Regions from separate parts of the Lactococcus sp. LG606 genome, predicted to be linked through region 2. Evidence: predicted binding sites of a transcription regulator. Region 2 holds the regulator's gene; the other holds the start of a gene.
What was found. The regulator NrdR, encoded in region 2, represses ribonucleotide reductase genes. The targets are predictions, from matches to a motif close to ACACNATATATNGTGT.

Region 1 (12,298 bases), 340 kb from region 2:
TTCTTTCATTGTGGTAAGTACATTATATAGTATAAAAGTTTAAAATAAAACCCCACATATATGTGAGGTATAGATATCGTTTAGAAATAGTACCAGAAAAACAAAATTCCTATCCCAATTACAACAAGCGAAGTAATAAGGAGCCATTTGTTTACACGACTACTTCGTTTTTTCTGCTTGGCATTTTCAATGCGGCGACTTTTATAAACCGCATTTTTTGATAAATCACGTTCAAGTTTATCGTATTTCTCTGATATTTCTCGATCTTGCTCTAATTCTTCTTTGAGACTTCTCTCTAAACGTCTTCTTTTTCGCTCTGCATCCTCAATGATATCATCTGTCAAAAGTGGTTTAGGCATCTAAATCTCCTTGTTTTTTCAGATTTTTCAGCTCCCAGTACCAAACAGCCATGATTGTCTTAGCATCACAAATTTGCCCTTCTTCAATCATTGTCTTAGCTTCCGGGAGCGTCACTTCAATCATTTCAAGAAATTCTCCTTCGTCTTTCGGACGAGGGTTTTCAACCTTCGTGAGTCCAATAGGGAAATAAAGATATGTTTTTTCAGAAGAAAAACCAGGTGTACCATAAAAGCTCGTAATTTCGACAAGTTGTTCTGCTGTGTAGCCCGTCTCTTCTTCTAACTCACGTAAAGCGGCGGCTTTCGGGTCATCCAACTCATCGGCTTCTAGTTTCCCCGCAGGCACTTCATAAATAAATTTTTCAAAAGCTTTACGATATTGTCCTACCAATACAAGCTTATCTCCACTTATTGGTGCAACAGCAACACCACCATTATGAAAAACTAGCTCTCTTGTTGCCATTGTTTCATCTGGTAAACTTACTAAGTCTTTTACCACTCGAAAAATTTGTCCGTGAAAAATTTGCTCACGAGACAAAGTGGGTTCTTCAAACTTTTTCTCGTCAAATTCTCGCATGTTTATCTCCGTTATCTTTATTTTCTTATATTTTACTCACCACGAAAATGCGGCAAGCGACGTGCAGCACCTGACTTTTCAACTTGACGTGAACGTCCAATTGCGATACTTTCTGGTGCAACGTCCTTAGTAATAGTTGAGCCGGCAGCAGTCAAGGCGTTTTTACCCACACGAAGTGGTGCTACTAATGTTGAGTTAGAACCAATAAAGGCAAAATCATCAATTTCCGTATTGTATTTATTTTGACCATCATAATTTACAGTGATTGTTCCAGCACCGAAGTTCACTTTTTCACCAACTGTTGCATTACCAATGTAAGTAAGGTGACCGGCTTTTGTTCCTTTACCGAGTGTTGAGCCCTTGATTTCAACAAAGTTACCCACATGAACTTTTTCGCTGAGAACCGTTCCTGGGCGTAAGTGAGCATATGGTCCAACATTACTCATAATGTTCATTTTACTGCTTTCAATCCATGACGAACGGATTTCACAATGAGAATGAATTTCTGAATTCTCAATGCGGCTTCCACTTGTAATCAAGGTTTTCTTACCAATAACGGTATTACCCATAATTTGTACATTTGGTTCAATGACCGTTTCTTCACCGATTTCGATATCTGCATCAATATAAGTTGTTTCTGGATCAATAAGTGTCACACCATTGACCATATGTTGATGGTTGATGCGACGACGCATGATTTTTTCTGCTTGGGCTAAAGCAACACGATCGTTTACACCAAGACTTTCATCAAAGTCTTCTAAAATATGGGCCGTAACAGTTTTTCCTTGCTTTTTGAAAATTTCGATAACATCTGTCAAGTAGTATTCCCCTTGTGCGTTATCCGTTGTAAGATTTTCAAGCGCTGAGAACAAAGCCTTGTTATCAAAGATATAAGTACCTGTATTGATTTCTTGGATAGCTTGTTCTTCTGCAGAAGCATCTTTTTGCTCCACAATTTTTTCCACACAATCCTCAGCATCGCGGATGATACGTCCATAGCCTGTAGGATTTGGTGCAATAGCTGTTAAAATAGTTGCGGTAGCTTTTTGCGCCACATGATACTCAAATAATTGTTCTAAAGTTTCGCCTGTAATTAAAGGTGTATCTCCCGCAATAACCAAAGTTGCACCTTCTTCATTTTCAAGTAAATCTGAGGCAATGCGAACCGCATGGCCAGTTCCTAATTGCTCATCTTGTTTCACAAAGTTTGTTCCTTTAGGAAGAGTTTCAATAACTTTATCTGCTTCATGCCCAACAATCACGATAAGTTTTTCCATATCCACTTGATTCACACTTTGTAAAACGTGACCTAGCATTGTTTTGCCTGCCACATTGTGAAGAACTTTTGGTAGAGACGATTTCATGCGCGTGCCTTTTCCAGCCGCGAGTATAATTGCATATTTTTCCATTTTATATGGCCTCCAAAACTTGTTAAATTTCTAATAGAATATACATCGATTATATCACATTCTAAGAGTATTTCTAATTATTGTCTTTGTTTCTATAAATATGCTAAAATATATGCTAAAATGAAGGAAGTTCTACTATAAAGAAAATGGAGATAAAATGAAAACAATTGGTTTTATAGGTGTCGGTAAGATGGCATCTGCTATCATTACTGGACTTGATAAGTCAAATGTCCGCGTGCTTATTTCGGGACGTGATTTGAGAAAGACACAGGAACAAGCTGATAAATTGGGTGTGTTTGCTAGTCACTCACATGGTGAGCTCGTTGAACAATCTGATCTTATCGTTATGGCTGTCAAACCTCAAATTTTGCCTGACATCATGGAAGAGATTTCCCCTCTGTTTACGAAAGATAAAACCCTTATTTCTATCGCAGCCGGTTTCGATTTAGAAGCCTTATCAGACATGTCTAAAACATATGACTTTCCCATCATTCGCGTAATGCCAAACATTAACGCACAAATTCAAAAATCGACTTCTGCGATTGTACGTAATGAGTATGTAAGTTCTGATATCTATCAGTTGACTCAAGAAATCTTCTCTTCCATCGGTACTGTTCATGAAGTTGCTGAAAAAGATTTTTCTACTTTCACAGCGATTGCTGGTTCTAGTCCTGCATATATCTATATGTTTGTTGATGCTTTGAGCCGAGCTGGTGTTCTTCATGGTATTCCTAAAGATCAAGCTACCAAAATCGTTGCAGAAACCGTTGCAGCTTCTGCTCAAATGATTTTGGAATCAGGTGAAGGTCCTTGGACTTTGGTCGATAAAGTTTCAAGTCCTGGCGGGACCACTGTTGCCGGTGTTGTTTCTTTAGAACAAAATCATTTTGTAGCCACAGTAATTGATGCAATCACTGCAACGATTGAAAAAGAAAATACCTTAAACTAAAACCGCTTTTGTTACCCAATAAGCTTGTAAAAAGTCTAAAAATAGTGTAAGATAAGTAGGTAGTTTTTTACAACTCATTCTTGGTTTTGCGCTTTGCCTGCGCTCTACTCGGTATGAGCACTAAATAAAAAGGAGAAAAACTCATGGCAATTTCAAAAGAAAAAAAACAAGAAATCATCAAGCAATATGCACGTACTGAAGGCGATACTGGTTCACCTGAAGTTCAAATCGCTGTTTTGACTTGGGAAATCAACCACCTTAACGACCACATCAAATCACACAAAAAAGACCACGCAACTTACCGTGGATTGATGAAAAAAATCGGTCACCGTCGTAACCTTCTTGCTTACCTTCGTGAAAAAGATGTTCAACGTTACCGCGAACTTATCGCTTCACTCGGTCTTCGTCGTTAAGACTCAGAAAAACTGTCTTTGGGCAGTTTTTTTCTTTTACTATATCAAAAAAACTTCCAGATATCTGGAAGTTTTTTATATTAAGACGATTGTTCCGTTGTATTATTCGTGTTTCCATTGTTTGATGAAGAATCTTTTTCTTGGTCGGAAGAGTCTTTACCTTGTTCTGGTGAAGTCTCTGGTGTTGTTTCTGGAGTCGTCTCTGGTGTTGTTTCCGGAGTTGTTTCAGTTGTGGTTTCTGGCGTTTGATTGCCACCAGTATTACTATTGTTAGCTTTAGCCACTGTCAATGTAATTTTTGTATTTGAAGGATTAAATTCTTTTCCTGATTCAGGGCTGGTCTGTGTTACATAATAACCATCGAGGTTAGAACTTGAAACCTTGCTAGCCGTGCTAGCATCAACAAAAGTTATATTGGATGTAGGAACACCAAGACTTTCAAGCTGATTGAGGTAACTGATTGCTGATGTTGAGCTTAATCCACCTGAAGTAAGAGCAAGCGCAGGCATAATTACTGTCTCGCCTTCGGATACATCAAATGTAATTTGATCGTTACCTGTCGGATCGAAAAACTCTCCTTTAGCTGGCGTTTGTTTCACAATAGTGCCAGAATCTTCGGAGCTTGTCACGTAGTTAACCTTAATTTGGCTCTTACTGATATTTTTATTCAAAACAAGCTCGTCAACAACGTCTTCATATTTTTGACCTACATAGTCGTCCATCTTGAAGCCGGTTGCACCTTGCGAGACATAGATATCTACTTTGCTATTTTTTCGGACATTTGATCCAGATTCAGGATTTGTACGTGTTACTTTATCTTTTTCAACCGTCGTACTTAATTCGGGAATAATATTTCCTACAGTAAGATTTTTCTCTTTCAGTTTACTTTCTGCTTCTGCCTGTGTCATGTTTGTTACATCAGGAACAGAAACATTTTGAGGCGTTGTAATCATCCAAGCTGTGACGCCGCCTGCAATAAGTACAAGGGCAAGGATAATCCAAGCAATTAAGCCTTTGCGTGATTTTTTCTTTTTTGGCTCAGAATCTGTTTTTGCCTTATCTTCAGAAGCTTTATCTTTAGCTTCATCCTTTTGCTCAGCTTGCGGATTATCAATTAATGGCTTCGTATCATAAGGATTAATTAACTTACTAGGCAAAGCTTTAGTTGCATCTAAATCCTTATCAAAGGTAAGCTTTGGTTCTCCTTTACGATCCAAACTGGTAGCCGTAGCGAGATCTGTCATCATCTCCTCAACATTCGCATAGCGATTGTCGATATCTTTAGCTGTTGCTTTGATTACGACATTTTCTAACGCTTGAGGTACATTTTTGTTGATGTTGATAATGCTGGGTACATTTTCCTGAAAATGTTTCAAGGCAATGGCTACTGCAGAATCGCCATCAAACGGGATCTGCCCTGTCAACAACTCAAACAAGATAATACCAATAGCATAAATATCTGACTGAAGCGTTGCATTGGCACCACGCGCTTGTTCTGGCGATAAGTAGTGAACACTACCAAACATCGTGTTCGTTTGTGTTAAACTCGTTTCTGTTAAGGCTTTGGCAATACCGAAGTCCGTCACTTTCACGTTACCACTTTGTGAGAGTAACACGTTTTGCGGTTTCAGATCCCGGTGAATAATGCCGTGGTTATGTGCACATTCCATAGCCGAAAGTATTTCTGAAGTAATATTCACTGCCTCATCATTTGATAAAGGGGCGTGTTCATTGATGTATTGCTTTAAAGTCATACCATCAACATATTCCATTACGATATATTGTTGATTTTCAGACTCTCCTACATCAGAAATACTAACGATATTGGGGTGAGAAAGTTCTGCCATTGCAAATGCTTCTCTTTGAAAACGAGCAATGGCAATATTGTCATTTTCAAAATTAGAACGCAAAACTTTAATAGCGACTTGCCGATTATCAAGATATGTATCTTCGCCTTGATAAACATTGGCCATACCACCACGACCAACTTCTTTAATGATTTTATAGCGATCTGCAAAGATTTTTCCGATTTGAATCATCAGTCAACCTCCACATCTTCATTCACCACTGCAGACTCTTCGTCAATTTTCACCAAGATTACTGTGATATTGTCATGACCACCTGCTTCATTTGCAAGACCTACAAGTATTTCCGTTTTCTCTTCAATACTAGCTTCAGAATAAACAACTTCTAAAATTTCCTCTGCAGAAATCATATTGGTCAAACCATCAGAGTTCATTAACAGATAGTCCCCTGGCTGAACATCAACAGCTTGTAAATCAGCTTGTACTTCGGCTGACTGGCCAAGAGAACGTGTAATGATATTTTTGTTAGGGTGTATTTCAGCTTCCTCTTCAGTAATTTGACCTGCATCAACAAGTTCTTGAACTAAAGAATGATCTGTTGTAATTTTTTGCAATTGTCCATCACGAATGAGATAGGTACGACTGTCACCAACGTGAGCCGAAATGACTTGTCCTTCTTGCATCACTAAAGCTTCAAGAGTTGTTCCCATCCCTTGATATTCATCTAGTTTACCTAAATCTGCAATATTTTCACTTTCATTACGGATTTGATTGCGAAGCCATGTTTCCATTGTCGCAACAGGTGTGCCATCATCAAAAAATGATTCGGACCACAATTTCCCCAAATCCTCTACGGTTAATTTACTAGCGACATTGCCTGCTTTGTGACCACCCATACCATCTGCTAAAAGAAAAAGACGATAACCTGCGCGGTTAACATAAGTGCCTGCAAAGTCTTGGTTGGCAGTACGTTTCATACCAATGTCTGATAAAATACTATATTCCACTTTTGCTCCTTATAAAAGAATTAAAGTTTTCTGAATTTCGCAATAAAGAAACCATCTGTATGGTACATTTCCGGTGTAATGAAAATACAACCGTCTGTGACAATATCTTCTTTTTCGTGCGAAATTTCAACCTGTTCAAATTCTGGATGAGCCTCAAGGAACTTATTGACTACCTCAAAGTTTTCTTCATCAAAAATTGTGCAGGTACTGTAAACCATTATACCATTTTTCTTCAGCTTTTTCGAAGCACTGTCCAATATTCTTAGTTGGATTTCCTGTAAATTAAGAAAATCAGAGCTTTCTTTACGATAGCGAATATCAGGTTTGCGACGAATTAAACCAATACCCGAACACGGTGCATCAACCAAGATGCGGTCAAAGTCCTCATCATCTGCAAAACGTTCTTCTAATTGTGTTGCATCGGCTTTGACTGTCGTAATTTTTTCCCACACGCCTTGACGTTCCGCATTGTCTTCAATGAGCTTTAGCTTGTGATCGTATAAATCACAGGCTGTAACATGTCCTGTATCAAGATATTGAGCGATATGTGTTGTTTTACCTCCTGGGGCAGCACAGGCATCAAGAACCCGCTCGCTTCCCGTTAAATCAAGTTGTGGGGCTACCAACTGACTTGTCTCATCCTGAATGGTCATTTTTCCTTCAATAAATGCTTGGCTATGAGCAAAATTACCATGGTCTGCCACACGGCCAACCGGCGAGAGTTCTGAAGGAACTGTGTCAGGAATAGTAACTTGAGGATCAATTATTCTGAGACTGGCTTTACTTGGTTTTTCTAAGCTCTCTAAAATCATTCCTGTACGTTTCCCACCAAACTGACGTACCATTTTATCCAAAAGAAGTTTCGGCATAGAATATTTGATTTCCCAAGTTTTTGGTTCTTCATTTCGGCGTTCTGACCGCATAAAATTACGTAAAACAGCATTAATAAAGTTTCCTGCTTGCTGTCCATCCTTACGTTTAGCTATCTTAACAGCCTCATCAACCGCAGCTGAAGTTGGCACTTTATCCATAAAAAGGATTTGATATATAGTCATTATCAAAAGCATCTTGGCCCAAGGTTTCGGTTGTTTTTTAAAGAAAGGCTCTAGATACCACTCCAAAAGTTTTTCCTTGGACACTACACCATAGACCAAAGCCGTTACAAAATTACGATCTAAGTCCGAAAGTTGTACCTCACGTAACGTTCTATCTAAGGCGATATTCGCATACGCATCATTCCCAAAAATATCGTTAAGCACATCGAGTGCGACTTGTCTTGCATTACTTGCCAAATTGATCACCTATATTTACTTTCTGTCCTAAACCATTGAGGAAACTAACAATATCCATTTTGGGCTTTCCAGCCGGCTGTACTTCTAAAAGTTCTAAGGCACCAGAACCTGTTGCCACTACGAGCGATTTTTTTGTTTTGTCAATGATTTCGCCAGGCTGTCCGTGTTTGTCTGTGTCAATGGGACGACTATTGTAGATTTTGAAACGCCCTTCATTCCATGTGGTATGTGCCACAGGGAAAGGATTCATACCGCGAATCTGATTAAAGATTTGACGATTATTTTTTGTCCAGTCTATTTTTTCTTCTTCAGGACTAATGTTTGGCGAAAAAGTAGCTTGCGTTTCATCCTGTGCTTCTGGCTTGATTTCTCCTGCAACATAGAGAGGGAGTGTTTCAAGAAGAAGGTCACGACCGACAACAGCTAATTTTTCAAACATTGTACCTACATTATCTTCTTCTAAAATCGGAGTAGAAGCTTTTGCAACCATATCGCCTGCATCCATTTTTCTAACCATCTCCATAATGGTCACGCCTGCTTCTTTTTCGCCATTCATAATTGCATAATGAATAGGTGCTCCGCCACGGTATTTAGGCAATAAAGACGCGTGAACATTTACCGCAAAAGCCATTGCATCAAGCAATTTCCCCGGCAAAAATTGTCCGAAGGCTGCCGTTACAATACCTGCACCTTGAGCGCCAAAGGCTAACAATTCTTCCATTTCAGGTGAACCAGATAATTTCTCTGGTTGTAAAATTTTCAAGTTAGCTTTCAATGCTAACTCTTTTACAGGTGTTTGTCGAAGTTCTTGCTTACGTCCCACCTTACGATCTGGTTGCGTCACCACAGCTAAAATATCATAACGTTGGCTATCAATTAATCCTTGCAAAACCGTTTGAGAAAACTGAGGTGTCCCCATAAATATGATTTTCGTTTTTGTCATAGTATTATTTTAACACGTTGTCTAAACCTTTTTCTTAATATTTCAAGTTCATGATAATTTCCTTGAACAGGTTACTCGTGCTCTTTATCCTCCTCTTTTATTTTTCATAAAAAATTTTTTCTTATCCTATAAAAAATGTGTGCCCTTTATTATAACATTTTCTTACTCCCTATTCCTTTTCATACCCTTAATTATAGGCTTTCAACTCAGCATAACTCTTCTTTACGATAAAAAAGAAAAAAGAGAGAAAATCAATACCTCTCTTTTTGTTATTTGTTCGCCCCGAAATGAATAAAAAATAAATAATAACTATATATATTTGCCGGTATAAGGTATAGTTTGAGCTTCCATAAAATCATATGTTTCTACTTGCTCAGCTTCGGTAAAGAAGGCGGTATTTCGCTCTGTGAGCATAATATTTCCCGGTACATCTTCCTCAAAACGTACTAAGAAAGTCGGTTTGCCTTTCGCAATCGCATAGCCTAATTCCCATGCAGTGCCCGAATCAGTATCCTGGCCATCATAATCCAAGATGGCAACAATCACATCAGCAGCTTCAACTTCTTTAACATCGTTTTCCATCGTAGCTTTTGCCCACACTGGTGTAAATGGCTCAATATCCTCTGCTAATCCTTCTGGACGTTGGCAACGCATCGGACTAAAATAAGACGCTACTGTTTCATTACTTGCAAGTGCTGCTTCTAATTTTTTCACTTTTTGAATTTGACTCTCGCTGAAAAAGGGTGCTGCAAGATATACTTTTACTGCCTGTTCAAATGGCTTGTTCATAATTTAAATCTCCTAATAACTCCATTGCTTGTTCGGTTGTTTCAACAAGATGAACGGCTTCTAAAACTTCTAAAGATAACATTTCTTCTTGGGTTTGTTGTTGAATCATATTAAATAAAGGAAGATAAAAGTCTTTATCAATGAAAATAACTGGGCGAATTGCTGTTTGCCCAATACTCATTTCTGTCAAGAGTTGAAAAACTTCTTCCATTGTCCCAAATCCTCCAGGCAAAATAATAAAAGCTTCGCCCAGATCAATCAACTTGCGCTTGCGTTCATCCATATTTTTGGCCAGATAGAGCTCTGTTGCATTTTGGCGAGGTGGTTCTAAAGGCAAAACCCCATCCGGGTAAACAGCAATAACTTGTCCTTTATTCTCTAGCACCGCATCTGATACAGCACCCATACATCCTTCTTGGGAACCTCCATAAACTAAGGTATGTCCACAACGCGTTATCGCTTCACCGAGTTTCTTGCTACGTAATAAATGTGTCGGATTTTTCCCATCACGAGCCGATAAGAAAACAGTCAGATTCATTTGTTGTTCTCCTTCTCAATTTCTGCGAGTTTATCTTTAATTTGTTCAAGGACAAACAATTTTGCTTCTTCATCCTCAACAAAATCATACTTATCGCCGTCAATCTGAATTTTAGGACAAATATCAAAATCCTCAAACCATTTTTCGTAACGCTTGTTTAACTCTTGATAATAGCCATACAATGAACTATCGTATTCCAATTGTTCAAATTCGCGTCCTCTTTTTTGGATACGTTCCAACATTTTTTCAAAAGATACACTTACATGAATCAATAAATCAGGGCGCTTTTTAAAAGTTAGCGTATTGATTTCCTCTAACATATTTTCCAGTAAAGCATCATAAACCTCTACTTCAATCTCTGTTGCTCGTCCCAAATCTGCATTCAGGTGAAAAAGCAAACTGTCCTCATAAATTGAACGATCAAGCACGTTATTGTTATGCGAAAGTGCTCTTTTAATCGAGTCAAATCTCTTATTTAAAAAATAGATTTGCAACAAGAAGGCATATTTTTGTGGATCTTGATAAAAGAGAGGCAAAACCTCATTATCATCTACACTCTCATAGAACGCCTCTGTTCCCAGCTCTTCTGCTAACATCTCTGTAAGTGAACTTTTGCCAGCTCCAATTGTTCCAGCTAATACTAACACTGCCATTTTTTCCTTCCTAACTTTTTGTATTCTTACTCCCAGAATACTATTTGAAAAGGTTCATTGAGCTCATGAACACACTTTTTTTGTTCAAAATCGCCCCAACGCACAAACACAACATGTAGTGGTTAAAGGCATTTTTAATTATAACACAACACAACATATAGTGCTAACTTTAAAAATGTAAGCAATGAAAACCTGATAAAATTCAGACAATGTTCCACAAAAAAAACGACAAGTAGCTTGTCATTTTTATACAAAACTTTGGGGTTCACTATCGATAAGAACTCTAACATCTTTATTTTCACGTTTTTGTGTTAAATCAAGGACCTGATTTAAGACTTCTTCCAGTTGCTCCTCAAAACGATACTTCACCAGTATCTGATAATGATAAAGATTATGTGTTCGTGCAATAGGTTTTGGAGTTGGTCCTAATATTTTAGCCTTCTCTGATAAACTGACCTTAATTATGCTTGCTATCTCATAAGCTTTTTTTGCAACTGTATCCTCATCCTTATGACTAACTAAGATCTGAACCGTAAAATAATAGGGCGGATAAGAAAGTTGTTGCCGGTAATACATCTCTTGACGGTAGAAGGCTTCATAATCTTGATCAGCAACAAGTTTAACCGCATAGTGACCTGGATTAAATGTTTGGATGATAACTTCACCTTTTTTATCCGCACGCCCAGCACGTCCTGCAACTTGCATGAGCAGCTGAAAACTGCGCTCACTTGCCCGAAAATCGGGGAGATTTAAACCAGTGTCCGCATTAATCACACCGACCAGTGTCACATTAGGAAAATCCAGTCCCTTCGCTATCATTTGTGTTCCTAAAAGTACATCTGCCTCATGATGACCAAACTTATTTAAAATTTTCTCATGGGCATTTTTTGTTTTTGTTGTATCTACATCCATACGTAAAATGCGGATTTCTGGTAGAAGTTTTTCTAATTCTTCTTGAACCTTCTGCGTACCTGAGCCATAATACCGTATTTTTCGACTTTGACAGCTCGGACACGCTTGTGGAATCCCCTCTTGATGACCACAATAATGGCAATTCAAAGTTTTCGTATCCATATGAAGGGTCAAAGAAATATCACAGTTCGGGCATTCAACAACAAAACCACAATCTCTACACATCACAAAAGAACTATAACCCCGACGGTTAAGCATCAAGATTACTTGTTCATTTCGCTCAATTTTTTCGCGAATTTTTTGTAGTAAAATATCTGAGAAATTGGCCGACTTGTCACTAAGGTTATTACGCATATCTACGATTTGAACTTCAGGTAGGAAAGCTTGGTCATTAGCTCGATGTGTGAGTGTCAATAAATGATAAACATTTCGCTGAGCACGTGCTCGGCTTTCGAGACTAGGGGTCGCTGAACCGAGAACTAACCGTGCATGATGATATTGTGCACGTAATAAGGCAATATCTCTGGCATGGTAACGTGGGCTTGAATCTTGCTTGTAGCTTGTTTCATGCTCCTCATCAATAATAATAACCCCAATATTTTCTAAAGGTGCGAAGATAGCGGAACGCGCCCCCACAACAACCTGAGCTCGT
Region 2 (12,298 bases):
TCACTATCCAAATAAATAAATTGTTTATTTGTGAAGTTTTCTAGTAGTGAGTGCTCATGTAACTAACTGCAACAATATCTAGTGTTTGCTTGGTCTTCTACGGAGCCGTTGCATTCACCAAATAGGGTTACATAAAAAGCTTCTCAAACATAAGAATATAAAAATCCAAAGAAAGGAGTAAATATGACATCTTCAAGCCTATCAATGATGCCTGTCAAAGGTGGTTCAGGAAATGCTTTTGTTGGCGAAAGCGACAATAAGCGTGTTTTTATTAAAAAAAATTGTAGCCCTTTTTTGACAAGTGTGTATCTTGAAGGTATTACGCCACAAGTCTTATGGACGAAGCGTACAGCAGAAGGTGACATGTTAGCTGCTCAACCTTGGATTAATGGCCATACGTTGAAACCATATGAAATGAATGATTCACGTATTGGTGAAATTTTGCGGCATTTGCATCAAAGCGAAAAGCTTATTGAAGCCTGTAAAAAGTTAGATAACGAGGTCATGCTTCCGGCTGATCTTTTGGAACAAGTACTGAGTAAAAGTTCAATCTTTGAAACCAATGGTTTTCTCTCAAATGTCGTTGTGGAACTCTCAGAAAATCTTCCAGAATTAAAGGAAGATGATATCACAGTTGTTCATGGTGATGTGAACCATAAAAACTGGTTGGTTGACGACGAAAGTGATAAAGTTTATCTCGTAGATTGGGATACTGTTCTTTTAAGTAGCCCTTTAGTGGATATAGCACATGTTCTAACACACTATATCAAACCAGAAAACTGGGAAGAGTGGCTCCATCAAGCAGGCTATAAAACAGCTAAAAATATAGAACATGAATTAATCTGGTATGGAAAACTTTCTTTCCTACGTCAGATTTCAGAATATATGGCAAGAGAGCAAATTAAGGAAACAGAGCAAGAAATTGCGCGTTTTCAAAATTTTTGCCGTTTATTTTAAAACTTAGAAAATAAAAATAGGAGGCTTGCCTTCTTATTTTTTCAAAAATAGGAGAAAAAATGCGCGTAAGAAATCGTAAAGGCGCTGCGGAACACTTAGAAAGTAACGCACATGTTGTTGTAGAAAATCCAGCAGACTTTAAAGGACGTTGGGCAGAGCGTTTTGGAAATGATCATCCCATTCATATTGAAGTTGGATGTGGTAAGGGCGGTTTTATCACAGGCATGGCTGCTCAAAACCCAGAGATTAATTATATTGCAATTGATATGCAACTATCCGTCTTATCTCACGCTTTAGACAAGGCTTTGGAAGCCAACCTACCTAATGTACAAATGATGTTGGTTGATGGCGCAGCATTAACCGAATACTTCGAGGATGCTGAAGTTTCGCGTGTTTATCTGAACTTCAGTGATCCTTGGCCAAAAACACGCCATGAAAAACGCCGTTTGACTTATAAGTCATTTTTAGAAACTTATGAACAAATCCTGCCACCAGAAGGTGAAGTCCACTTTAAAACAGATAACCGTGGTCTATTTGAATATTCATTGGCAAGTATGAGTCAATATGGTATGATTTTAGAAAAAGTCTGGTTAGACTTGCACGCAGATGAAGAATTTGCCAAAGTCAATGTAATGACAGAGTATGAAGCAAAATTCTCAAGCAAGGGGCAAGTGATTTACCGTTTAGAAGCAAAATTCCCAAAGAGAGGTTAAGCTATGAGATGTCCAAAATGTCAATCTGAATCGTCACGAGTAGTAGATTCACGTCAAGCTGATAATATGATTCGTCGTCGACGTGAATGTGAAAATTGTGGAAACCGTTTCACAACTTTTGAGCGGATTGAAGAAATGCCACTTTTGGTCATAAAACGTGACGAAACCCGTGAAGTTTTTAATCGTGATAAAATTATTACTGGAATAGTGCGCAGTGCCCGTAAGCGACCAGTGACGAGTGAATCTATTGAAAAATTGGTTGATCGTGTCGAACAGAGAGTACGCCGCTTAGAGAAAAATGAAGTACGTACCGAAGTTATCGGCGAATTTGTTATGGAAGAATTAATGGATTTGGATGATATTACCTATGTTCGTTTTGCAAGTGTGTACCGTTCCTTCAAAGATGTGAGTGAAATCGAAGATTTACTTAAAAAGATTACAAAAAAAGACTAACGGTTCTATAAAAGAGAAATAAAAGGATGAACTATGAGACCAGGCGATTCATTTTCTATTCTAAATCGAGGAAAAATCAGCTTTGATGCTGATACTTTTTCGCTACTTTACTTGCCCATTATTGGGCGAGATGCTTTTGGGCTTTATCAACTCTTGCGCGTTTTTTCGACGGGCAAGATTTCTCATTTTTTAGAGTATCTTGATTTTGGTCTCAATCCTTTTATTGAAGCTTTAGATAAACTTTCAGGGATTGGGCTCGTGCGGGTATTTGACCAACAACCGGGCTATCTTATGGAGGTAAAAAGTCCTTTAACTTTTGAAGAATTTTTAGCAGACGAATTTTATAAGCAATTATTGATTTCACGTATTGGGGAAAATAAAGTTAAAGCTTTGGCAAAAAAACATGAACCGGATGCTTTGGAAATTACAAAAAAATTTCATGAAGTTTATGCTGTGAAATTTGAACCGACTCAGACAGTCGTTCAAGCAGAAAAATTTGACTTGAACTCTTTTAAGAGCATTATGGAAAACCAACATTTGACTTTTGCAAATGAAAATCAGGATATCTTGACCCTCTATGGTTTGGCGGAAAAATTTGATCTTAACTGGTATGAATTATTTAAAGCAGCTGAGCAAACTGCCAATGCTGATAAGACTTTAAATACAGCTAACTTAACAAGAATGCTTGCTGGGAAATCGGAACCTTTGCCTGCCTTATCGGAATTTCCTAAAGGTTTTCAAGATTTGATTGTTATTAGTAAAGAAGTTTCCCCGCGTGATTTTTTAAACAAGCTTAAACAACAAGCTGGTGGTTTTGCTTCGCAAGAAGAACTGAAGATTTTGAATAATTTAGACAAGCAAAATATTACTGATCAAGTACAAAATATTTTGATACACTATGTCTTGATTCAACAAGGGAATGCGAGTCTCAATGCTCGATTTGTCAATACTCTGGCAAATGATTGGCTGCGCCATAAAGTATACAATGCGGAAACCGCAGTGAAAAGAATACTGGAACGTCAGCAGCAAGCAGAACAAAAGCAAAAAAGTAATAAAAATTATAAAAATTCAGGTAAGCTGGTCAAAAAAGCGCCTCAATGGTCCAATGCCAGCTATGTAAACACGACCAGTGCAGAAGATATTGCCAAGTTCGAGCAATATAAGGCTTCCCGCCGTAAGGATAAGAAGGAGAATTGAGCATGGAATCAATTGGAGAACTTTTGAGTAAGCGCCCAGATGTACGTGGAAATTTTGACAAGCTCGTTGCTGAAGTGATGAAAAATGAACAAGTTCAAGCTTTTATTTCTGAAAATCAAATGACTGAAGATGAAGTACAGCGTAGTTATTCAAAGTTTTATGAATTTGTTAAAGAGCGAAAAAAATTTGAAGAACATGAAAAAAGGGCAGCTGATGGCTATGAACCTGTCTTGATTATGAATCATGGTTACGCAGATGTTTCCTATCAAACCACAGCAGAATTAGCTCATCGTCAAGAAGTCAGCAATCAATTGCGTCGTGTTCAAATCATTGGTTTACCTAAAGAGATGAAGCAAATAGATTTTTATGCAGATGTCTTCACAGACAATCAAAATCAATTTGACTTGTTTCGGAAAGTGGAAAACTTTATCGACAACTTTCCCCAAGAAAAAGGGATTTATATTTATGGTGACTTTGGCGTAGGGAAGTCCTTTATTATGGCCGCAATGGCAAATGAGCTCTCGAAAAAAGGCATTTCCACTACTTTATTACACTATCCAACCTTTATTTCTGACCTTGATTTTGACAATGCGAAATATTGGGTCAATGAAATTAAAAAAGTTGAAGTCTTGGTTTTAGATGATATTGGTGCCGAACTCAATAATGCCTGGGTACGCGATAGTATTCTGCAAGTTATTTTACAGCATCGTATGCAAGAAAATCTTCCGACATTTTTCACATCAAATTTAAATATGACAGAGCTTGAGTTACATTTGGCTGAGACTAAAAAAGCAGATGAAATCTGGCCAGCAAAACGTGTCATGGAGCGTGTGAAGTATTTAGCGTCTGAAGTTCGTTTAGAAGGAGTAAATCGCCGACATGAATGAGACAATTGATCTGATGATGCAACATAGTTCAGTACGTAATTTTACGGATGAAAAAATTCCAGAACATGTATTAAAAACGATTGTTGATGCGGGACGTGCAGCACCAAACTGGAAAAACTTTCAATCTTATTCGGTGATTCTTGTGCAATCTCAGGAACAAAAAGATGCTATTTTTGCCCAACAGCCCCAAAAAGCAATTAAAAATTGTGCTGCTTTTTTGGTTTTTGTTGGAGATCTTAATCGAGCTAAAATAGCAGTTGAAATGAACGGTGGTGAGTTTCAACCAGAAGGTGTAGAATCGCTCCTTATTACTTCAGTCGATGCTGCAGTAGCTGGTCAAAATACATTACTTGCTGCTCAGTCTCTTGGTTATGGCGGTGTAATGGTCGGCTTAATTCGTGATCAAGCACGAGAAATTTCTGAGATATTAAACTTGCCTGATTACACTTATCCGATTTTTGCTGTGGCTCTTGGAAAACCTGCACGTGTAAATCCAGTAAAACCTAGATTACCTTATGAAGCTGTTGTATTTCCTGAGAAGTATATTCCACAAGATGAAGAAGTACTGCGCGCCTATGATAAAGTTCAAGATGATTATGCTGGTTCACGTCGTCTCAATTCCACATGGTCAAGTCGAATGGTTGATCAATGGGGACAACCAGAAAAAAAAGCATCTACAGAAAATCTGAAAGAAAAAGGACTTTTATGAAGAAAATTCTTTCACCAAAGCTTCCTACTGAGTTAGAAGTTGTCGATTTTACTGCCCTTGAAGATAATGAAGCCTACCAAGTAGAGTTGAAAAATCAAGAAATCTATTTAGAGGAACGACAACTTTTCAGTGGTTGTCGTCTACAAAATATCAATTTTGAGTTAGATGTGACTGCCGATTTAGAATTTACGGATTGTGTTTTTGAAAAGTGTGATTTTTCTAACCTTATCTTTTCTAAATTTGGTTTTTATCGTTGTATTTTTAAAGATTGTAAATTGCTAGGTACTGAATTTACCAATGCTTTTTTGCAGGATGTCCAATTTCAGGATTGTTTGCTTAATTACATTAATTTTTCAAGTGCGCGCTTGAAGAATGTGCTCTTTGCAGACAGTATGATGAAAGAAAGTCTATTTATTGCTAGTCAATTTAAGCAGGTACGCTTTGAAGGGAACGACTTGGAGCTTACGAATTTCTGGGAAACTGCTTTATCCGGGATTGATTTTTCAAGTAACACCTTTGAGCGCCTTGACGTGAGTCCTGAACTGGCTAAAAACATTAAAGTTAATCTAAGTCAAGCAGCTTTCTTTGCTGCTTTACATGGAATTGAGATTGTCTAAGTCTTGGAAGATTCAAGACTTTTTATTTTAAAATAGCCTATCAGAATTGACCATTTAATTTAAAAACCGCTTTGAGCTAAAGCGGTTTTTAAATTAAAAAAATTTTTAAAGAAGAGTCCAATTACTAAAGAAAACGTTTTCTTGTTTTGGACCCAACAGCTTAATTTCGAAGCAAAAATTAGGCTATAATTTAATTGTGAGGAAAAAAGATGCTTAGTTATAACTTAGATATCCTACTATTTTCAGAAAGACGTTTCTGGAAACTCGATAAAATACTCGAAGTTACTGGACTCAAAAGCCCTGAATTTCAGAGACAACTCGTCGAATTAAATCAAATATTGCAAGATAAAAATCAAAGACCGCTAGAATTTACCAATAATGTATTAGCGATTCCTGAAAAACTAGAAAGTTTCGAAGAAATCCGCTTTAATATCGAAGAATATGAACTAACATTGAGCGAAGAGAAACGTCAATTCCTGATTTATTTACTTTGCTTTTCTAAACGTTCAGTATTAGCCATCAGTGATTTTCAGACCCTTTTAAATGTAAGTCGAAACACTGTCTTATCTGATATTAAAAAGTTGCGTCAGCAGCTAGATAAAGAAAACATACGTCTAGAATACTCACGCAAGTTAGGCTTTTACCTCCAAGGGGCATCGAAAGAATTACGTAAAACGACCTGGCGTTTCTTACAAGAACTCCATGAAGAGAGTGATTACTATGTTTTGTCGAAGCATCTCAATCTTAAAAATCCCCTCTTTATACACCAAGTAGGACAGCAGATCAGCCGCTTAATTGCTGAATTAAGTGTACAGGTTATCCATAGTCGATATCTTCCGATGCTGATATACCTTGCTTTACTTCAATCACATCTTGGAGAAACAGATATATTTCAGGAAGATGTACTGGAAGTTGAAGCATTACTGATTGGCATGAGTGATGGCAACTTTGAAAAGTCTGGTTTTGATTTTCTTTATCGTATTGGCTTTGAGATTATGGAAAATGTAATGAAGCTTGCAGCAGTTCAGTTTGAAGATTTTACAAAAACCTTCGCTGCCTTACGTGCCCATCTGGTTCCTGCCTATTTTCGACTGAAATACCACTTCGAAATAGAGAATGTTCTTTTGGACAAAATAAAAACAGATTATTCCTCTCTGTTTGAATTAATGGACCTTGCTTTATCACCATTACACGAAGCTTGTGGAGAAATTTCCGAAGCGGAACGCGCCTACTTTGTCATTCTCTTTGGTGGAGAAATTTATAAAAAAAAGTATACACAAAGTCTTCGTGCTATTGTCTTATGTGTAAACGGTATAAGCTCAAGTTTAATTATGCGTAAACGATTGGAAAATATGTTTCCCAGCATGACTTTTATCCTGAGTACAACCGTCTCTGATTTGGACAAAATTCCTGCTTTTTCTTATGATATTATCTTTTCGACAGTACCTGTGATGACTGATAAAAAACTCTATGTTATGTCAGCTTTTCCAGACAGTGAAGAAGAGACAAGACTTTACAATCGCTTAGCACAAGATTTTAATTTACCTGGCTTTTATAAACCAAATGCTAGAGCTATCTTACGTGCTATCGAACCTTACGTCGACATTAAAAGTAATGCGACCAAGAAGCAACTGACGCGGATTATTGACCGCAAGCTAAACAACAAAAAGACAGAAAGTGAGGCATTAGGTGTAATGCTTTCAGATTTATTAACTAAAGAAAAGATTCATTTTACAGATGAGAAACTTGACTGGCGGAGCGCAATTGAGCTTGCAGCTCAGCCATTATTGAATCAAGGAGAAATCGAACCCTCTTATATTTCAGCTATTATTAATCGTGTAGAGGAATTTGGCCCTTATATTGATTTAGGTATGGGCATTGCGTTGCCGCATGCGCGTCCTGAAGATGGGGTGAAAAAGCTTGGGATGTCATTTCTTAGATGTGAACAACCGGTATATCTTCAAGATGATCCCAAACACGAGATAAAAATCTTCATTGTCCTCGCAGCAATTGATAATGAAACGCATCTTCGCGCATTATCTACTTTAACCCAAATATTATCAAATAAAGATGAACTCAACAAAATGCTAACTGTAGAAACAGTAGCAGAACTCGAACAAATTTTTGCAGAAAAAGAAGGAGAATAATATGAAAATCGCATGTGTATGTCAATCAGGATTAGGAACAAGTTTTATGGTACAAATGAATCTTCAAGCCCTTTTACAAGAAATGGGCTTAGATGTTAATGACTTTGAACTTGATCATATGGATGTGGGATCAGCTACACCAGATTCTGCGGATTATTTCTTTGTGGAGTCCACATTAACAACAGCTTTGCCTAATATTCCAACAGAAAAGATTGTGCCTTTGTCTTCAATTATTGATCGAGATGCTGCGCGTGAAGCACTGGTTAAAGTCTTAGATGAAAGAGGGATTGCCCACAACTAAGCAAAAAAAGTAATTAAAAAGAATCGAAAATAAACTTAGGAGAACAAAAAAATGAATGGAGTTTTAAACTTTATTGTCTCTGTTGCGACGACGCCTGCCCTACTTGTTGGTTTAATTGCCATGCTTGGACTAATCTTACAAAAGAAACCAGCAACAGCAGTTATTCAAGGGTCAGTGAAGACCTTTGCTGGATTCTTGGTCTTGGTTGGAGGAGCTGGTATCTTGGTGGGTGCGCTTGCACCTTTTGCCGATATGTTCCAACATGCCTTTCATGTGAAAGGTATTGTCCCAACCAATGAAGGTGTGGTTGCCTTAGCACTCGTTGAGTACGGGACACCGACGGCCTTGATTATGCTTGTCGGGATGATTGTGAATATTCTGCTTGCTCGCTTTACACGATTTAAATACATCTTCTTGACAGGTCAAGCCATGCTCTATGTTTCTTGTATGGCGGCGGTGATTCTTGTTTCTGCTGGAATGGGCGAAACTTGGATAACCATTCTTCTTGGCGGTATCTTTGAAGGAACGCTTTTAACAGTCACACCTGCTATTTGTCAGCCATTTATGCGTAAAATCACAGGAACTGATAATGTAGCGATGGGACATACAGGTAATATTGGATATGCTCTTGCAGGATGGCTCGGTAAAACTTTTGGTGATCCTGATCCTGAAAAATCAACAGAAAAGTTGAACATTCCTAAATCATTGGGCTTTTTACGAGATTCGACAGTATCCATTTCCTTACTGATGGCTGCAGTCTATATCCTTTTAGCTATAGCCGCAGGTCCATCTTATGTCGAAACAGAGCTTTCTAGCGGTACAAACTTTGTGATTTTCTCTCTTGTTCAAGCAGGAACTTTTGCAGCAGGATTTGTCGTTGTTCTACAAGGGGTGCGTATGATTTTAGCCGAAATCGTACCGGCTTTTCAAGGGATTGCCCAGAAATTGGTTCCCAACTCAAAACCGGCTTTGGATGTACCAATCGTCTTTCCTTATGCACCAAATGCGGTATTGATTGGTTTCTTCGTTTCATTTATCACAGGATGTTTATCGATGGTTGCGATGCTTGTTATGGGGACAACGGTTATCATTCCGGGTGTTGTCGGGCATTTCTTCTGCGGTGCAGCAGCAGCAATATTCGGTAATGCCAATGGCGGACGACGTGGAGCAGTGATTGGAGCAATTGCTAATGGGCTCCTCTTATCTTGGTTACCTCTTTTCATTATTCCATCTTTAGGTGCTTTCGGAGCAGATGCTTCAGCCACATTTGCGGATACAGATTACCTGATTCCAGGTATCATTGTTGGCCGAGTTGGTGAAATGGGATCTGGTGCAATTGCCGCTCTGATCCTAGGATTTCTCGCTGTTGTCCTGATTCTTAGTGCAGTCTTAAATACCAGAGATAAAGCCAAAGTTTAAGTCAATGTCAATGTTTACAAAAATCAGTTTTCGCTCAGGAAATCTGATTTTTTAGTAAGATGAAAATAAAAAACGTTTTCAATTATGTTATAATAAAATGTATTATCAAAAGATTAAATGGAGAAAAATATGTTTGACAACACCGATCAGTTAGCTGTAAATTCAATCCGTACTTTGTCAATGGATGCTATCCAAAAAGCAAATTCTGGACATCCAGGATTGCCAATGGGTGCGGCACCAATGGCTTATGTTCTTTGGAGCAAGTTTTTGAATGTGAACCCACAAACAGGGCGTAAATGGTCTAACCGCGACCGCTTTGTCCTCTCTGCAGGACACGGTTCGGCAATGCTTTACAGTCTTTTACACTTGGCAGGCTATAAAGTATCAATGGATGACTTGAAAAACTTCCGCCAATGGGGCTCAAAAACTCCAGGGCATCCTGAAGTAGACTGGACAGATGGTGTAGAAGCGACTACAGGTCCTTTAGGACAAGGTATCGCCAATGCTGTCGGTATGGCAATGGCCGAAGCTCATTTAGCTGCTACTTACAATAAACCAGATTTTGATATTGTAGATCACTATACTTATGCCTTAAATGGTGACGGTGACCTTATGGAAGGTGTTTCTCAAGAAGCAGCTTCACTCGCTGGTAAATTAAAACTCGGAAAACTTGTGCTTTTCTATGATTCAAATAATATCTCTCTTGATGGTGATTTGGATAAATCATTTATTGATGATATTAAAATGCGTTTTGAAAGCTACGGTTGGCAACATATCTTGGTTAAAGACGGCAACGATTTGACTGAAATTGCAGCAGCTGTAGAGCAAGCAAAAGCTGAAACTGAAAAACCAACAATTATTGAAGTTAAGACTGTTATTGGATTTGGTGCTGAAAAACAAGGCACTTCAGCAGTACACGGTGCTCCTCTTGGTGCAGAAGGCATAGAATTTGCGAAGAAAGCTTACGGCTGGGACTATCCAGAATTCACTGTTCCTGAAGAAGTGACTGAGCGTTTCCGTCAAACATTGAATACACGTGGCGAAGCCATGGAACAAGTATGGAATGATACTTTCAAGGCTTATGCTGAAAAATATCCAGAACTTGCTGAACAATATGTAAAAGCATTTGAAAATGAAACTCCTGAACTTGATTTAAGCAAGCATGAACTTGGTTCAAGCAAAGCTTCACGTGTAACTTCACAAGAAGCTATCCAAGAACTCTCAGCACAAATGCCAAACCTTTGGGGTGGCTCAGCTGACTTATCAGCATCAAACAATACAATGGCTAAAAATGATACAGACTTTATGCCGGATAACTATGCTGGTCGTAACATTTGGTTTGGTGTCCGTGAATTTGCTATGGGTGCAATTATGAACGGGATTGCCCTTCACGGCGGTACACGTGTTTATGGTGGTACATTCTTCGTCTTCAGTAATTACATGCTTCCAGCAGTACGTATGGCTGCACTTCAAGAATTGCCTGTTACCTATGTTTGGACCCATGATTCAATCGCGGTTGGTGAAGATGGTCCAACACACGAGCCTGTTGAACAATTGGCTTCAGTACGTTCTATGCCAAACTTAGATACTATCCGCCCTGCAGATGGTAATGAAGTGGTTGCCGCATGGCGTCGTGCAGCTTCAAGCAAAAAACGTCCAACAGCGCTTGTTTTGACACGTCAAAACTTGCCAGTTCTTGAAGGAACAGCACAATTGGCTGAAGAAGGCCTCAATCGTGGTGCCTACATTCTCTCTAAAGAAGAAGGTGAGCTTGAAGGAATTATCATCGCGACAGGTTCAGAAGTAGCACTTGCGCTTGAAGCTAAAAAAGAATTAGGAAAAGGCGTACGTGTCGTTTCTATGCCTTCAATGAATATCTTTGACGAACAATCTGCAGAGTATAAAGAAGAAATTCTTCCGAAAAATGTCTGCTGCCGTTTGGCTGTCGAAGCAGGAACAAGCTTCGGTTGGGCGAAATATATTGGTTTAGCAGGAGCTACAGTCACAGTAGATAAATGGGGCGCTTCAGCACCTGCCAATATCGTTTTACCAGAATATGGCTTTACAGTAGAAAATGTTGTTAAAACATATAAAGAAATGAAAGACAACTGCCCTAAAGATTGCTGCTAATCGAAAATCATGCGGTAAAAAAGCTTTTGTTGCACTGAGACTTGCAGATTATGCTATAATAAGTTCATGCGATGAGTCGATCTTCTACTTTAGTAGATTATTGAAGCACAGGAGTTCTGGAACATTTGGTTGTTCGTGCAGGAAGCATGAGAACTTGTTAGCGCGTGTGAACCGCTCTGACACAATGAAAGTTGCCTGAAAGCTCTCTCTTTTGAGAGGTCTTTTTTTTGTGAAATAAAGCGGGGAAAGACCAGTTGTTTCCTTTGGAATTAATGATATAATAGAGGGGTGTAAATCTATCTATTATATTTTAGGAGAGACTATTGAGCGTAATGATGTACAGCCTTTTTGATGTAGAGGGTAATGCAGAAGCGATAATATCTTATACAGAAAATGCGATGAAAAAAGAAGGAAAAACTTCAGAAGAAATAGAATTGTATAAATCTGAAGTTGAAAACAGTGATTATCCCGGACTTGTCAGTGTATCTGTGAGTATGTTGGATGAGTTGAATGGGATGCACACCCGCCAAGAAGTGAAACATATAGAGTAAGTAAAAAGTAGAGTATTTCAAAAATACTCGCTTTTTTGATAGAAAAATAATAATGTCCTGAAAGAATCTAAAATGTAGGAAAAATAAGGTTTCTAAGCCACTGAATTTGTGAAGTTCGTGAATTCACAAGCTTCACAAGCGCTTACAAAAGAAATGCGAAAGAAGTGTGCTAAACTTATATTGTAAAAATATTTACAAGCTTTTACAATAAAAAAAG

Region 1: a site for NrdR is predicted at 10,841-10,856, ahead of J0J35_RS06995 (deoxynucleoside kinase). Genes of this name have one in related genera too.

Annotation. Positions count from the first base shown of each region.
Region 1 is NZ_CP071301.1:1,392,883-1,405,180, forward strand. It holds gene macP (cell wall synthase accessory phosphoprotein MacP) at 81-359, opposite strand; gene J0J35_RS06945 (NUDIX hydrolase) at 352-936, opposite strand; gene glmU (bifunctional UDP-N-acetylglucosamine diphosphorylase/glucosamine-1-phosphate N-acetyltransferase GlmU) at 969-2,345, opposite strand; gene proC (pyrroline-5-carboxylate reductase) at 2,503-3,294, shown strand; gene rpsO (30S ribosomal protein S15) at 3,438-3,707, shown strand; gene pknB (Stk1 family PASTA domain-containing Ser/Thr kinase) at 3,788-5,746, opposite strand; gene J0J35_RS06970 (Stp1/IreP family PP2C-type Ser/Thr phosphatase) at 5,746-6,519, opposite strand; gene rsmB (16S rRNA (cytosine(967)-C(5))-methyltransferase RsmB) at 6,540-7,811, opposite strand; gene fmt (methionyl-tRNA formyltransferase) at 7,801-8,754, opposite strand; gene J0J35_RS06985 (nucleoside 2-deoxyribosyltransferase) at 9,064-9,543, opposite strand; gene J0J35_RS06990 (TIGR00730 family Rossman fold protein) at 9,527-10,081, opposite strand; gene J0J35_RS06995 (deoxynucleoside kinase) at 10,078-10,734, opposite strand; gene J0J35_RS07000 (primosomal protein N') at 10,981-12,298, opposite strand, start outside.
Region 2 is NZ_CP071301.1:1,048,051-1,060,348, reverse strand. It holds gene J0J35_RS05160 (Veg family protein) at 1-19, shown strand, start outside; gene J0J35_RS05155 (phosphotransferase family protein) at 184-957, shown strand; gene trmB (tRNA (guanosine(46)-N7)-methyltransferase TrmB) at 1,017-1,670, shown strand; gene nrdR (transcriptional regulator NrdR) at 1,674-2,123, shown strand; gene J0J35_RS05140 (DnaD domain protein) at 2,157-3,320, shown strand; gene dnaI (primosomal protein DnaI) at 3,323-4,207, shown strand; gene J0J35_RS05130 (NADPH-dependent oxidoreductase) at 4,200-4,916, shown strand; gene J0J35_RS05125 (pentapeptide repeat-containing protein) at 4,913-5,533, shown strand; gene J0J35_RS05120 (PTS sugar transporter subunit IIA) at 5,743-7,680, shown strand; gene J0J35_RS05115 (PTS sugar transporter subunit IIB) at 7,682-7,981, shown strand; gene J0J35_RS05110 (PTS ascorbate transporter subunit IIC) at 8,033-9,400, shown strand; gene tkt (transketolase) at 9,530-11,530, shown strand; gene J0J35_RS05100 (hypothetical protein) at 11,866-12,081, shown strand.